DNA from 3 places in the Providencia sp. LY12 genome. Region 2 is predicted to be linked to each of the others. Evidence: predicted binding sites of a transcription regulator. Region 2 holds the regulator's gene; each other region holds the start of a gene.
What was found. The regulator Fur, encoded in region 2, represses iron uptake genes when iron is present. The targets are predictions, from matches to a motif close to ATAATAATGAGAACNACTATCAA.
Positions count from the first base shown of each region.

Region 1 (4,295 bases), 390 kb from region 2:
CATTCTTCAGGGTCAGGGTGGTATTTAGCCCTTTGACAAATTGGTCGGCTTTGTAGTTTACGTAAAAATCATGAACGCCATAACCTGCATATTGAATCACTTCACGGTGTTTGCGATCTAACCCGTTCTCTGTATTTTGGTTCGATGATTGATATTGTGAGTTCCCCATGAATTTAGTTTTTGCGGTAAATTCACCAAACCAACCCACGTTGACGCCACTGTTTGCAATTGGTGCATTGAAACGCATTATCAGTGTTTCAGGGCGAATGGACGATAGGGAATAATGCGTATCATCTTCTCGTCCGTCAGTGATATTGTGGTTGATATTGACGTCAAACCACTCATTTGAATATCGAATATGGCTATCAAACCCGGATATCGTTGCAGATGGAATATTCTCCAAGAATATTTGCGATGGGAACCAGTTTCCACTGACCTTCTTAAAATTACCGCCGGTCACGATGTGATTTTTTGACTTTGTATGGAAATAAGTTGAGCCAATTTGCAGTTCATCGCCCTGCAAAACAAAATTATCAAAACTGAAAACAAATCCAGCCTCAACCGTTTTATTTGTCTCTGGTTTTAAATCGGGAGATGGGCGGAAATCAGAGACAAGACCGAGTATGGGAACAGTAAAATGGTTGGAGTTATTGTAGAGTTCAGAGAGACGTGGGGCACGATAACTTTCGGCATAGGATGAATGTAACTTGACCCAACTCGTTGGTGTGACGGTAGCGGCAAAACGTGATGACCAATTGTTGTGCTGCTGTTTGCCAACATTTTCACGCGCAGTTTTGTAATGGGTAAAACGGGTTCCCGCAGACAAAGTCACAGGTATACTTTTTAGGCTTACATCATTGATTAACCACGCAGAAGCATTCGAAATCTCAGCTGGAGGGTAGCTTATAGCGTATTCATTAGACACTTGATGTTGCTGAACATAATCAACTCCGCTTTGAACGTGATGGCTTAAACGTGGCGTATGTATGGAGAAGTCATTAGAAAACTGACTTCCATAGGTGTATTGATTACGTGTTTCGGTATCATAACTGTATGACGTAAAAATGTTTGATTTTTTCTGTAAATCTAATTGTGAAAGATGAAGGTTGGTGTAGTAAATCGACCAATTTGCCTGCCAATTCAATGGATTATCAGGTGTGAAATTTTGGTCAATGATAATGTCTTTTTGTATGGTTTCCCTCTGATGCGGGGAGTTTTTAAATTTAGGTTGACGGGTGTCAATGACCTCGGGTTGCTTCAAGTCAATGGCATCATTGCGGTATTCTTTGTACTGCAAACCAATAGAATAGGCCGGAAGCGCATACCACGTTGTTTTGAGTAACCAGTTATGCACGGATTCATGATGGTCATACTTATTAGAGACAGGAGAGCTAGTGAGCTGTTTTTTCCGTTGAGTGTAACTGATGACGCCATCTAGTGGACCTAAATGCCCTAAAAGCGTGGCTCCCGCATGATAGCTGTGGTCGTTACGATTCATTCCGCTGAATAAACGACCACCAAATTTTTGGTCAGGCTCAAGAATATCCGATGGCGTTAACGTTTTGATGGAAATAGCTCCAGCCAGTGCGCCGCTTCCATGTTGTACAGAAGATGCGCCTTTATGAATATAAGCTTTACTGATCAATGATGGATCAATGAAGGTGGCATCAAATAAGCCTGAATAAAAATCTTGGGGAACATTATCCACCATAATTTTTACGCCACGTGAATCGTAGCCTCGCATCTGCACTGACTGCCCATAGGTACTACCTGCTCCAGTCACAAAAATACCCGCTTGACCCTTTAATAAATCGAGAGCAGATGAGGCAGTTTGTTGTTCTGGTGCTGTAGTATCAATGACCTCAAATTGTTCGGCAACAGCAAATTTTTCGTTATTTAGAGGGGTAGAGGTTACGTGGATCACGTCGTTAGCGGCTAAGGTCATGGTACTGAACCCAGTCATAGCAAGGGCGACGGTTAATGTTGATAAAGAAAATGCTTTGCTGTGTGAAGCATCTAAAGTTGATGCTGATCTCAATGTAAACGCCATTAGGAAATCCTTTCCTGAGTAATATGATTCTGGCTACCGAGATAATAAAAAATTATCTTGGGTGGCTTATAGTTAAAAACGAGAATCATTATCGTTAATAAAATGGCTGTATCAAGTATTTTTTAGTTAATAATGCCGCTTTATTTAAAATAATGGGTTAATTATTTCATTGAATGAATATGTTTGTGGTGAGTGATTTGGGCGGGGAATGAAAATAAGCGCTTTAGATTGAAAATAAGCCAAAGCGCAGGGGGCATTTTTGGATGAAAAAGGTTATTTAAAGCGGAAGTTAACTGCGTCAGCCAGTATTTCAATCAATTGTTCAGTGTCTTCCCAGCCTAAACATGGATCGGTAATCGATTGACCATAAACTAGAGGTTGGTCTGCACAGATTTTTTGATTGCCTTCTTTTAAGAAGCTTTCTGCCATTACACCACTAATTGCTGTGGAGCCTTGCTTAATTTGTTGAGCAATATCTTGCGCCACATCTAATTGGCGACGATGAATTTTCTGGCAGTTACCATGGCTGAAGTCCACCACTAAATGCTCAGCTAAACCAAATTCATTTAATTTTTCACAAGCTTGTGAAATGTACTGCGCTTCATAGTTAGGCTTCTTGCCACCACGCATAATGATATGCCCATGAGGGTTACCACTGGTTTGGTAGATTGTCATCTGCCCGCTCTTATCTGGTGATAAAAACATATGCTGCGCTTTGGCGGCACGAATAGCATCAATAGCGATATTGATATTACCATCGGTACCATTTTTAAAACCAACAGGGCAGGAGAGCGCTGATGCCATTTCACGATGGATCTGGCTTTCGGTGGTACGAGCGCCAATCGCTCCCCAGCTAATTAAGTCAGCAATATATTGTCCTGTCACCATGTCGAGGAATTCAGTAGCGGTTGCTAATCCTAATTGATTAACTTCAATCAAAAGCTTGCGCGCTAAACGAATGCCGGTGTTCACTTGGCATGAATTATCAAGATGCGGGTCAGAAATTAAGCCTTTCCAGCCCACAACGGTACGCGGTTTTTCAAAATAGGTGCGCATGACAATTTCTAAGCGATCTTGATATTTTTGACGTAACGTATTTAGCTTATTAGCGTATTCAATTGCGGCATCAATGTCATGAATAGAGCAAGGACCTACAATCACCAGCAAACGCGGGTCTTCACCGGATAGGATCTTTTCAATTCGTTTGCGTGACGCTGTCACGTTATCGGCGATTGCTTGGGATATCGGAAATTCCTCAGCGAGTGTTTGTGGCGTAATTAAACTGTCCACTCGCTGAGTTCGTAACTCATCTGTTTTATGCATTTTGTTTCTCAAAACTTTTACTCGGCTGGGCCATTTCGTACAGCCGTATTAGTGACTAAGGTCACAATAAACGAAACTGGCTCAAATTCAAACCACCAACTTGGGTTGAATGAATAATTTTTTATATTTTATTTTGCTAAAAAATACGACGCTGTAATCCCATCGTATCAATCACTTTGGCTGAAATTTCTTCAACAGAGTAGTTGGTAGTATTTAAGTAATTGATTTTATTCTGCCTAAATAAAGCTTCTACTTCAGCAATTTCAATACGACACTGGCGAAGCGAGGCATAACGGCTGTTTTCTCTGCGTTCTTCACGAATTGCGGCAAGACGTTCAGGACTGATAGTTAAACCAAAAAGTTTATGGGTATAGGGACGTAATGCGGCAGGCAGCTGTAAATTGTCCATATCATCGGCAGTGAATGGGTAGTTGGCAGCTTGTATGCCAAATTGCATTGCTAAATATAAGCTTGTTGGTGTTTTACCGCAGCGAGAGACACCGATTAAGATTACTTGCGCTTGTTCAAGGTTACGTAATGAAATGCCATCATCGTGAGCGAGGGTATATTCAATTGCTGCAATACGGGCATCATACTGATTCATATTCTGCATGGATAACCCGTGAGTACGATTGAGTTTTGGCTCCGGTTCTAATCCGACTTCTCGCTGTATTGGGGCGACCAAACTTTGTACGATATCCTGACAAAAGCCCGCGCTTTGAGTGATGATTTCTTTGACTTCTGGGGAAATTATTGAATAAAACACCAGCGGCCGAAGGTCTGTTTCAGCATAGATAGTGTCAATTTTTTGTTTAATTTCAAGCGCTCGTGCTTGTGTAGTAACGAACGGTAAGGTGTAAGAAATAAAGGATAATGGGAATTGAGATAAGACGGCATGCCCTAACGTTTCAGCCGTGATTGC
Region 1 covers NZ_CM172594.1:1,891,528-1,895,822, forward strand. The annotation lists gene ACY3ZI_RS08965 (TonB-dependent receptor domain-containing protein) at 1-2,050, opposite strand, end outside; gene ACY3ZI_RS08970 (3-deoxy-7-phosphoheptulonate synthase) at 2,324-3,373, opposite strand; gene ppsR (posphoenolpyruvate synthetase regulatory kinase/phosphorylase PpsR) at 3,510-4,295, opposite strand, start outside.
Region 1: ACY3ZI_RS08965 (TonB-dependent receptor domain-containing protein) is a predicted target of Fur. The motif match lies at 2,123-2,145, and genes of this name have one in related genera.

Region 2 (4,295 bases):
GAATGATAATGAATATGGGTTTGTAGCATCTGAAAGATTGAATCCACAAAAATCTCGTGTATTACTGCAATTAGCATTAACACAAACGAAAGATCCGAAAAAAATCCAAGAGATGTTTGAACAATATTAATATTTAATAATAGGCGGCAGAGATGTCGCCTTTATTCTATTTTTATTACGTATAAGCCGTGTTCTTTTGGGGATGAGTTAATTTGTATAATCAAAATAACTCGACAATAAATACCTATAAATAAGGTAAATCAGTTATTATCGAGCAATTCTATATCATCTATTTAACAAATTTAATTATAAAGAACCCACGTCAGGTGTTTGAGCTTCTGGTTTTCCTTGTTTGGATTTTTCTTTAAATACGGCAACATTACCTTCTGATTTAACCGCAGATTTGACTTCTGCTAAACCAGAAAAAATTCCGCCTTTTTTGATGGATAAATTTGAATAGCGAATCGTGCCGTAGATTTCACCATTAGTATCAATACTAATGGTTTCTGAAATACATTCCCCTTCCACTTTACCGTTTACCCACAACTCATTGCTGGTGATATTGCCGGTAACTTGACCATTTTGCATGATTTTAACGGTATTATTTTTACCAGCAATGTTGCCAATGACTGTGCCATAGATATGAACCTGTTCATTGGAGGTAATATTGCCTTCAAATACAACATCTTTGGCGATGATAGTATTGGTTTTTTCTTCGCTGATCATTGGTGACGATACTTGCATTTTTTCCTCAGCAATTTGCTGCATGATTTCTTCTTTATTGATAGTGGGAGTGGGTTCTGGTTTGCTTTGTTTTTTATTGAACATGCGACTAACCTTTTTGTAATTGAAGTATAAAACTAAACAAATGATCGAAGATATAAAGGCAACGGATGCCACGATGGTATATCTAAAAAACCACGCTATCAAAGTAAGAAACCAGAAGAAAAAACTTATGTTCAAAAACAGATATGTTTTCTTCATTCCTTAATCTCTTACACACAAATTTGATAATTAGTATAAATTAAAATAGCACATAACAAATTAAAGAATAGAGGATGATTTTGGTTTTATCTGAAGAAATAAAGCTATGTATTTTTAAAAAATAGTCGCTAATTTTCAGCTAAAGAGCAGAAATAGGGAAATGTTAAGTATGTTCAAATAAAAATACCCACTAATAAACATTAAGTGGGTATAATTAACATTAAATGATTCATTAAATAAAGCGCGCTTTTAGTTATTCGCGCCTGATTAAGTCATTATTTAGCTTCGTGCGCAGCACTATTTTCACGACAATCGCCTTCAGCACAGTGACCGTACAAATATAAACTGTGGTTAGAGAGTTTGATACCGTGACGAGCAGCGATGTCATGCTGACGCTTTTCAATTGATTCGTCAGTGAATTCGATAACCTTGCCACAATCTAAACAGATCAAGTGGTCATGGTGGTGTTGCTGAGTTAATTCAAATACGGATTTTCCACCTTCGAAATTGTGACGAGTCACAATACCAGCATCATCAAATTGGTTTAATACGCGGTAAACAGTGGCTAACCCGATTTCTTCACCAATATCAATCAGCTTTTTGTAGAGATCTTCCGCACTGACGTGATGGCACTCAGGCTCCTGAAGTACTTCCAAAATCTTTAATCTTGGAAGAGTGACTTTGAGTCCTGCATTTTTCAATGCTTTATTATTGTCTGTCATGCGGGCTTGTCCTGTATTTTAAATCATAAATTTAACAATAATGAGACGTTTTTAACAAAAATCCAGTTGTCTTCTAAACTGATTTACAATTATAGGCATGGAAAATAAAAATAGAAACCATGCATTGTCTCATTATTTTGATTCGTTCTTAAAAGCGAGTTCATTAGATAGAGGGATTAATCCATCATATCGAATGGCTCCCGCTTTTAATTGACAATCTATGTCATTATTAGCCAAGGATTTCAGCCAGAGACATCTCTTCAGAGATTTGTTTAACCCAAGCGTCAACACGCTCTTCGGTCAGTTCTGGTTGACGATCTTCATCGATAGCAAGACCGATAAAGTGGTTATCGTCCGCCATACCTTTAGAAACTTCAAAGTGGTAGCCTTCAGTTGGCCAATGACCGACGATCACTGCACCACGCGGCTCAATGATGTCACGGATAGTTCCCATCGCATCACAGAAATATTCTGCGTAGTCTTCTTGGTCTCCACAACCAAACAGTGCGACAAGCTTGCCGTCAAAATCAATTTCTTCCAATGTTGGGAAGAAATCATCCCAATCACACTGAGCTTCACCGTAGTACCACGTAGGGATGCCAAGAAGTAGGATATCAAACGCTTCGATATCTTCTTTGCTGCATTTAGCAATATCGTGAACTTCTGCAACATCTTTGCCTAATCTTTCTTGGATCATTTTGGCAATATTTTCTGTGTTACCTGTGTCACTTCCGAAGAAAATGCCTATAACTGCCATAAAGTGATTAACCTCTTGTTTTTCTAGTAGAGAGTATAAATTACCGATTCTGCTAGAACTAAAAATAGAACGAAAATAGGTAAAATTTTGCGCCTTATTTTGGCGAAAAAAACAGTGTTAGTCTGTCAAATTTGTGTGATTTACCCAGATACGGCTAGTGATCAATTGTCTCACTAACCTGCTCAAGTTGAGCCATCAAAATTTCTTCAATTAGCTCACTTCGGCTTATGTTTTTCTCTTCAGCTAATTGGTTTAAGACCGCGACAGCGTCTTCATTTAATTTCAGCTCAACTCGACGTAGCCCTTTGACTTTGTCCCGTTTTAGCTGATTTCGTTTATTGATTCGTAATTGTTCATCCCGCGACAACGGGCTAGTTTTTGGTCGCCCAGGCCTGCGTTCTTCTGCGAACAAATCCAGTGTGGTGCGGTCAGTTTGTTCTTTTGCCATATCTACTATTGCTAACGGAAGGGGTGTGCCAGTAATTCAGCGGGCAATGATACCCTAGCTGAACCCCTAGTACCATAGGTGCATACCCCGCTAATTCATTTAATAGATTAAAAAAAAAGCACTTTTAAGAAAAAAGCATCACCCAAAGAGTAAGTGATGCTTTTTTATTCAGGTTAACGCGTCTGTTGTTGCCATAAATTGGCATAAAGGCCATTCAGTTTTAGAAGGTTCTGATGAGTTTCCGCTTCGGCGACCTCACCATTTCGTATCACGTAAATTTTATCGGCGTTCATAATGGTATTGAGACGATGCGCAATGCTAATCACAGTTCTGCCTTGCGTGATTAACGGCATGCTTTTCATGATGGCGGATTCTGATTCATAATCCAGCGCAGAAGTGGCCTCATCGAGAATTAAAATATCAGGTTCAGTAATTAAAGCCCGAGCAAGCGCAATACGCTGACGTTGACCACCAGAGAGATTTAATCCTTTTTCAGATAAATGATAATTAAAGTTTTCAGGCAGAGACATAATAAACTCATAGGCTCCCGCCAGTTTTGCTGCATGGATTAATTGCTGTTCGCTCGCTTGTGGGTAACTTAATCGGATATTTTCTGCAATTGTTCCTACAAAAAGGGTGCTTTCTTGAAGGACGACACTCATTCGGCGGCGTAGCGCCACAGTATCTGTCACCGCTAAATCCATTCCATCCACAATAACTTGCCCATGTTGAGGGATATATAGCCGTTGTAACAATTTGGTGAGGGTACTTTTTCCTGAACCAGATGGCCCTGTGATACCAATAAATTCTCCGGCTTTGATGGATAAAGTCAGGTTACTTAGCACTTCAGGGGTTTCTGGTTGATAGCGAAAGCGGATATTTTGAAACTCAATTTCCCCTTGAATGGTGCTTGAGCTAGCAATGCCTTGGCGTTCATTTTCTATAGGTTTATCAAGAATGTCGCCAACGCGACGTAGAGATATGATGGTATGTTGGAAGTCTTGCCAAATTTGAGCAAAGCGTAGAATAGGCTGAGTAACGTGGGCGCTTAACATATTAAAAGCAACAAGTTCACCGGGGCTGATGTTTCCCGCTAATACTTCATTTACGCCGATCCACAATAAAACAGCGGTGGTTATTTTGCTCACTAATGTCATCAATTGGGTCGCGACCACGCTACGCATGGACACTTTGAAACCTTGTATCAACTGTTGACTGAGTAATTTTTGCCAGCGCTTAAAAAAGTATTTTTCAGTTGCCGTCGTTTTTACGGTTTCGATTCCAGTTATTGATTCAGTTAAAAATGTGAGCCCATTTTCATCGGCTTGGTAGGATTTTTCAGTTTGCTGGCGAATGATTGGACCTAAGATCATCCACAGAACAA
Region 2 covers NZ_CM172594.1:1,497,371-1,501,665, forward strand. The annotation lists gene ansB (L-asparaginase 2) at 1-130, shown strand, start outside; gene ACY3ZI_RS06900 (bactofilin family protein) at 307-828, opposite strand; gene fur (ferric iron uptake transcriptional regulator) at 1,260-1,706, opposite strand; gene fldA (flavodoxin FldA) at 1,936-2,463, opposite strand; gene ybfE (LexA regulated protein) at 2,618-2,911, opposite strand; gene ACY3ZI_RS06920 (type I secretion system permease/ATPase) at 3,085-4,295, opposite strand, start outside.

Region 3 (4,295 bases), 1.2 Mb from region 2:
AAGCCACGTTTAATCCCCACAGAATAGAGAATGTCATCCAGCTTTTGTTGGTTTCACGGGCGATTGCTCCCATGACTGACACACAAGGCACATACAGCAGCACAAAGATTAGGTAGCTATAAGCGGCGATATCTGAACCAAATTTCGCTGCCATGGTACCCATGGAGCCTGTTGCCATTTCGGCATCACCCATACTTGCTTCGATTGGGTTGGATAATGCACTGATGGAGAATGTCTCTTTTAAGCTATCCCATGTATCCGTGACTGCTGCACCTAACTCATCGAGCAGGTCAAACGATTCGGCATCGAAAGGTTCGCTGGTAATTGCTTCGGCGGTGTACAGGGTATTTAAAGTCCCAACCACCACTTCTTTAGCCATTGCACCAGTGATCAAACCAACTGTCGCTTGCCAGTTATCATTGTGCACGCCGATAGGCTGTAATACTGGGGTGATCACTTTACTGACGGAGGCCAGCGCAGAGTCATTGATGTTGTCCACAGGCTTGCCGGATAACGAAAAGCTGTTTAGTGCACCGATAAAAATACTTGCTACCACAATGACTTTACCCGCACGGATCACGAAGCCTTTTAAACGTTGCCAAGTTTGGATAAGCAATGTTTTTGCATGAGGTACATGGTATACCGGCAGTTCCATCACAAACGGGGACGCTTCACCGCGCATCAGGGTATGTTTCAGTAGCAGGCCTGTTAGGATTGCCACGACAATACCGAGAATGTAGAGGGAGAACACGACGCTTGCGCCGTTTTTACCAAAGAATGCCGCTGCAAATACTGCGAAGATAGCTAAGCGAGCACCGCAGGACATAAACGGTGCCATAAGCACAGTGATCAAGCGTTCACGAGGTGCATCTAAGGTTCTTGCTCCCATGATAGAAGGTACGTTACAACCGAAGCCAACAATTAATGGAACAAAAGATTTACCCGGTAAACCAAGAGCTTGCATCAGTCTGTCCATAACGAAAGCCGCTCGAGCCATATAGCCTGAGTCTTCCAAGATAGATAAAAACAGATACATCATGCCGATTTGTGGCACCAGAGGCAGAACGGTATTGATACCACCGCCAACACCTTGAGCAAGGAAAACGGTCAACCAATCAGGGAAGTTTGCTGTTGCTCCAATCCATTGAATACCATGAATAAAGATAGCTTCAGAGGCACCTTCAAAGAACGGTTGTAAAGCACCACCGATATTGATCGCAAGGACGAACATTAGATACATCACGAACAAGAAAATTGGCACGCCAAGCCAGCGGTTCAAGATAAATTTATCCAGCGCTTGAGTGAGTTTATTCGGCTCAGCGGCACTGTTATTAATCGCGGCGTCACAAATTGAGGCAATGGATTGATAGCGAGCGTCCGCAATGAGCAACTCGGGTTCTTCTTGCAAGGTATCTTTAAGTCTAAGGCGAGTTTCAGCAAATACTTGCTCAGAGATATCAGCTCGTTGGCGGCTATAAATATCGCCTTCTAAAATCTGGAGAGCTAACCAACGGCGCTGCTGCTGACTAAATTGCTGAGCAGAAATTTGCTCTGAAAGCATATCCACTGTTTGTAACAGTTGTGGCGGATATTGCACTAGGGCTTGTTGGCTATTTTGAGGATGGCTATCAATCGCTTGTTTGAGCTGTTCAAGGCCAGTTGCACGGGTAGAGACCATTGGGATAACAGGGCAACCGAGCTGTTTTTCGAGCTGTTTAACATCAATATCGATATGTTGGCTTTTGGCAATATCCAGCATGTTCAGTGCGACGATGCAGGGAACACCTAGTTCAACAAGCTGTAATGTCAGATATAAATTGCGCTCGAGGTTTGAGGCATCCACCACGTTGATCAACATGTCGGCTTCGCCACTTAAAATAAAGTAGCAGGCGATTTGCTCATCGAGGGAGGTTTGCTCTGAGATAGTTGTAAGGGAATAAGTACCTGGTAAATCAACGAGTTCAATCTTGTGTTCAGGTGTGTGGAAGCGTCCAACTTTACGTTCGACGGTCACTCCTGCCCAGTTACCGACGCGCTGACGTGACCCTGTTAACTGGTTAAACAAGGTTGTTTTACCTGCGTTAGGGTTGCCAATAAGGCCGATAGTTAATGGTTTCATAGTGTATGCCAGTCGTGAAAATGAAAATCTTTATTGGAATTAATCCAAAAATAATTAGTTCGCTTGAGCTTCATCTAAGTTAATCAGAGCTAAATCTTTTTTGCGTAATACTAAGCTGACGCGATGAGTTTCAATTTGCACGGGATCACCAAACGGCGCTACGCGCACAACTTTGAACACTGAGCCTGGAAGCAGACCGAGGGAAAGTAATTTTTGGCGATAGGCCGGACTTATCTCTGGTGAAAAGCCAAGTATTTTATAACTGCATTGAGGAAGTATGGACATAGTACCTTCCAATTACGGTTTATTCTGTTGATTTAACATGAAAACTGCGATGTTAAATTACAGAGAGTGTTATTAAGAATAATATTGATAATTATTATTATAAAAGTGGTTATCTTTAAAAGAAATAGAATGGAAGATAAAATTAAATCTAATTAACAATGAGAATCATAATCATCTACCATGATTATATTTAGCCTCTTTTTCGGGCAATATTAAATGATGTGGATCAAAAAGGGATTTAGTTGGCGGAGTTTTTTAAAACGAAAAGGCAGATGTTAGTATTGTTAATTAATATAATTAAATAAGACAAAATGCAGATAATAAATTGAATTAGTTATTTAATTTATTTCTATAAGAAAAATGGAATATGTTTAAATTAAGTACGGAGAAATGATTAAATACATTTTAATAAATGCCCTTACCGATAAAACAGCAAGGGCATCATATCTTAGCGCTTTTTACCAAAAGCAGCGGCCAGTGCATCACTCATCGCACTGTTGCTAGACGCAGAGCTAGATGATGAATTTCCTCGCGCATTCCCTCGTGAAGCAGGGGCTTTGCGGGTATTTCTATCTTGCGCTGGAGCCGCACTGCGAGGTGCGCTGCTACCTTCACCCGCTTGTTCATCTAAGCGCATAGTGAGCGCAATACGCTTACGAGCAATATCCACATCCAGCACTTTGACTTTCACAATGTCACCCGTTTTGACGACTTTGTGAGGATCTTCAACATAGCTGTTTGAAAGGGAAGAAATATGTACTAGACCATCTTGATGAACACCAATATCCACAAATGCCCCGAAATTAGTGACGTTAGTCACTGCACCTTCTAAGATCATTCCCGGTGTTAAGTCATTCATCGTTTCGACGCCGTCAGCAAAGGTTGCCGTTTTAAACTCAGGGCGTGGGTCACGACCCGGTTTTTCCAGCTCTTTGATGATGTCTGTGACGGTAGGAACCCCAAACTGTTCGGTGGTAAATTCACGTGGGCTTAAGCCATTTAATACCTGTGAATTGCCCATGATCTCTTTGAGTGGCTGACGTACAGCTTCAAGGATTTTTTCAACGATTGGGTAGGCTTCCGGGTGAACCGTTGAGGCATCCAATGGGTTATCCCCATTGGTGATACGCAAGAAACCCGCACACTGTTCAAAGGCTTTCGGACCTAAGCGAGCGACCTTGAGTAACTGTTTTCTGTCATTGAATTGACCGTTAGCATCACGCCAATCAACAACATTTTGCGCGATCATTTTGCTCAAGCCAGCAACACGGGTAAGTAGTGCCACGGAAGCGGTATTTAAATCGACGCCGACGGAGTTTACGCAGTCTTCAACGACTGCATCTAACTTACGGGCTAACTGAGTTTGGCTGACATCATGCTGATATTGGCCGACACCAATAGATTTCGGGTCGATTTTTACCAGTTCAGCCAGCGGGTCTTGTAAGCGACGAGCAATAGAAACCGCGCCACGCAGAGATACGTCTAAATCAGGGAATTCTAATGCTGCCAGCTCAGAAGCGGAATAAACAGAGGCGCCAGCTTCACTGACAATGACTTTTTGCGCTGTGACGTCAGGGAACTGTTTTTGTACTTCAGCAAAGAAGCGTTCGGTTTCTCGTGATGCAGTTCCGTTACCAATCGCGACCAGCTCAACGTGGTATTTCTGGCATAATGCGGCAACGATAGCAGCCGCTTTGGCAGCTTGGCCTGTGTGCGGGTAAATGGTATCTGTCGCCATGACTTTACCCGTCGCATCAACGACCGCGACTTTGACACCTGTACGTAAACCCGGATCGAGACCCATCGTGGCACGCATACCCGCAGGAGCTGCCATCAATAAATCACTGAGGTTACGGGCGAATACGTTAATTGCTTCTTCTTCCGCTTTCTC
Region 3 covers NZ_CM172594.1:276,964-281,258, forward strand. The annotation lists gene feoB (Fe(2+) transporter permease subunit FeoB) at 1-2,119, opposite strand, end outside; gene feoA (ferrous iron transporter A) at 2,174-2,404, opposite strand; gene ACY3ZI_RS01225 (Tex family protein) at 2,853-4,295, opposite strand, start outside.
Region 3: feoA (ferrous iron transporter A) is a predicted target of Fur. The motif match lies at 2,483-2,505, and genes of this name have one in related genera.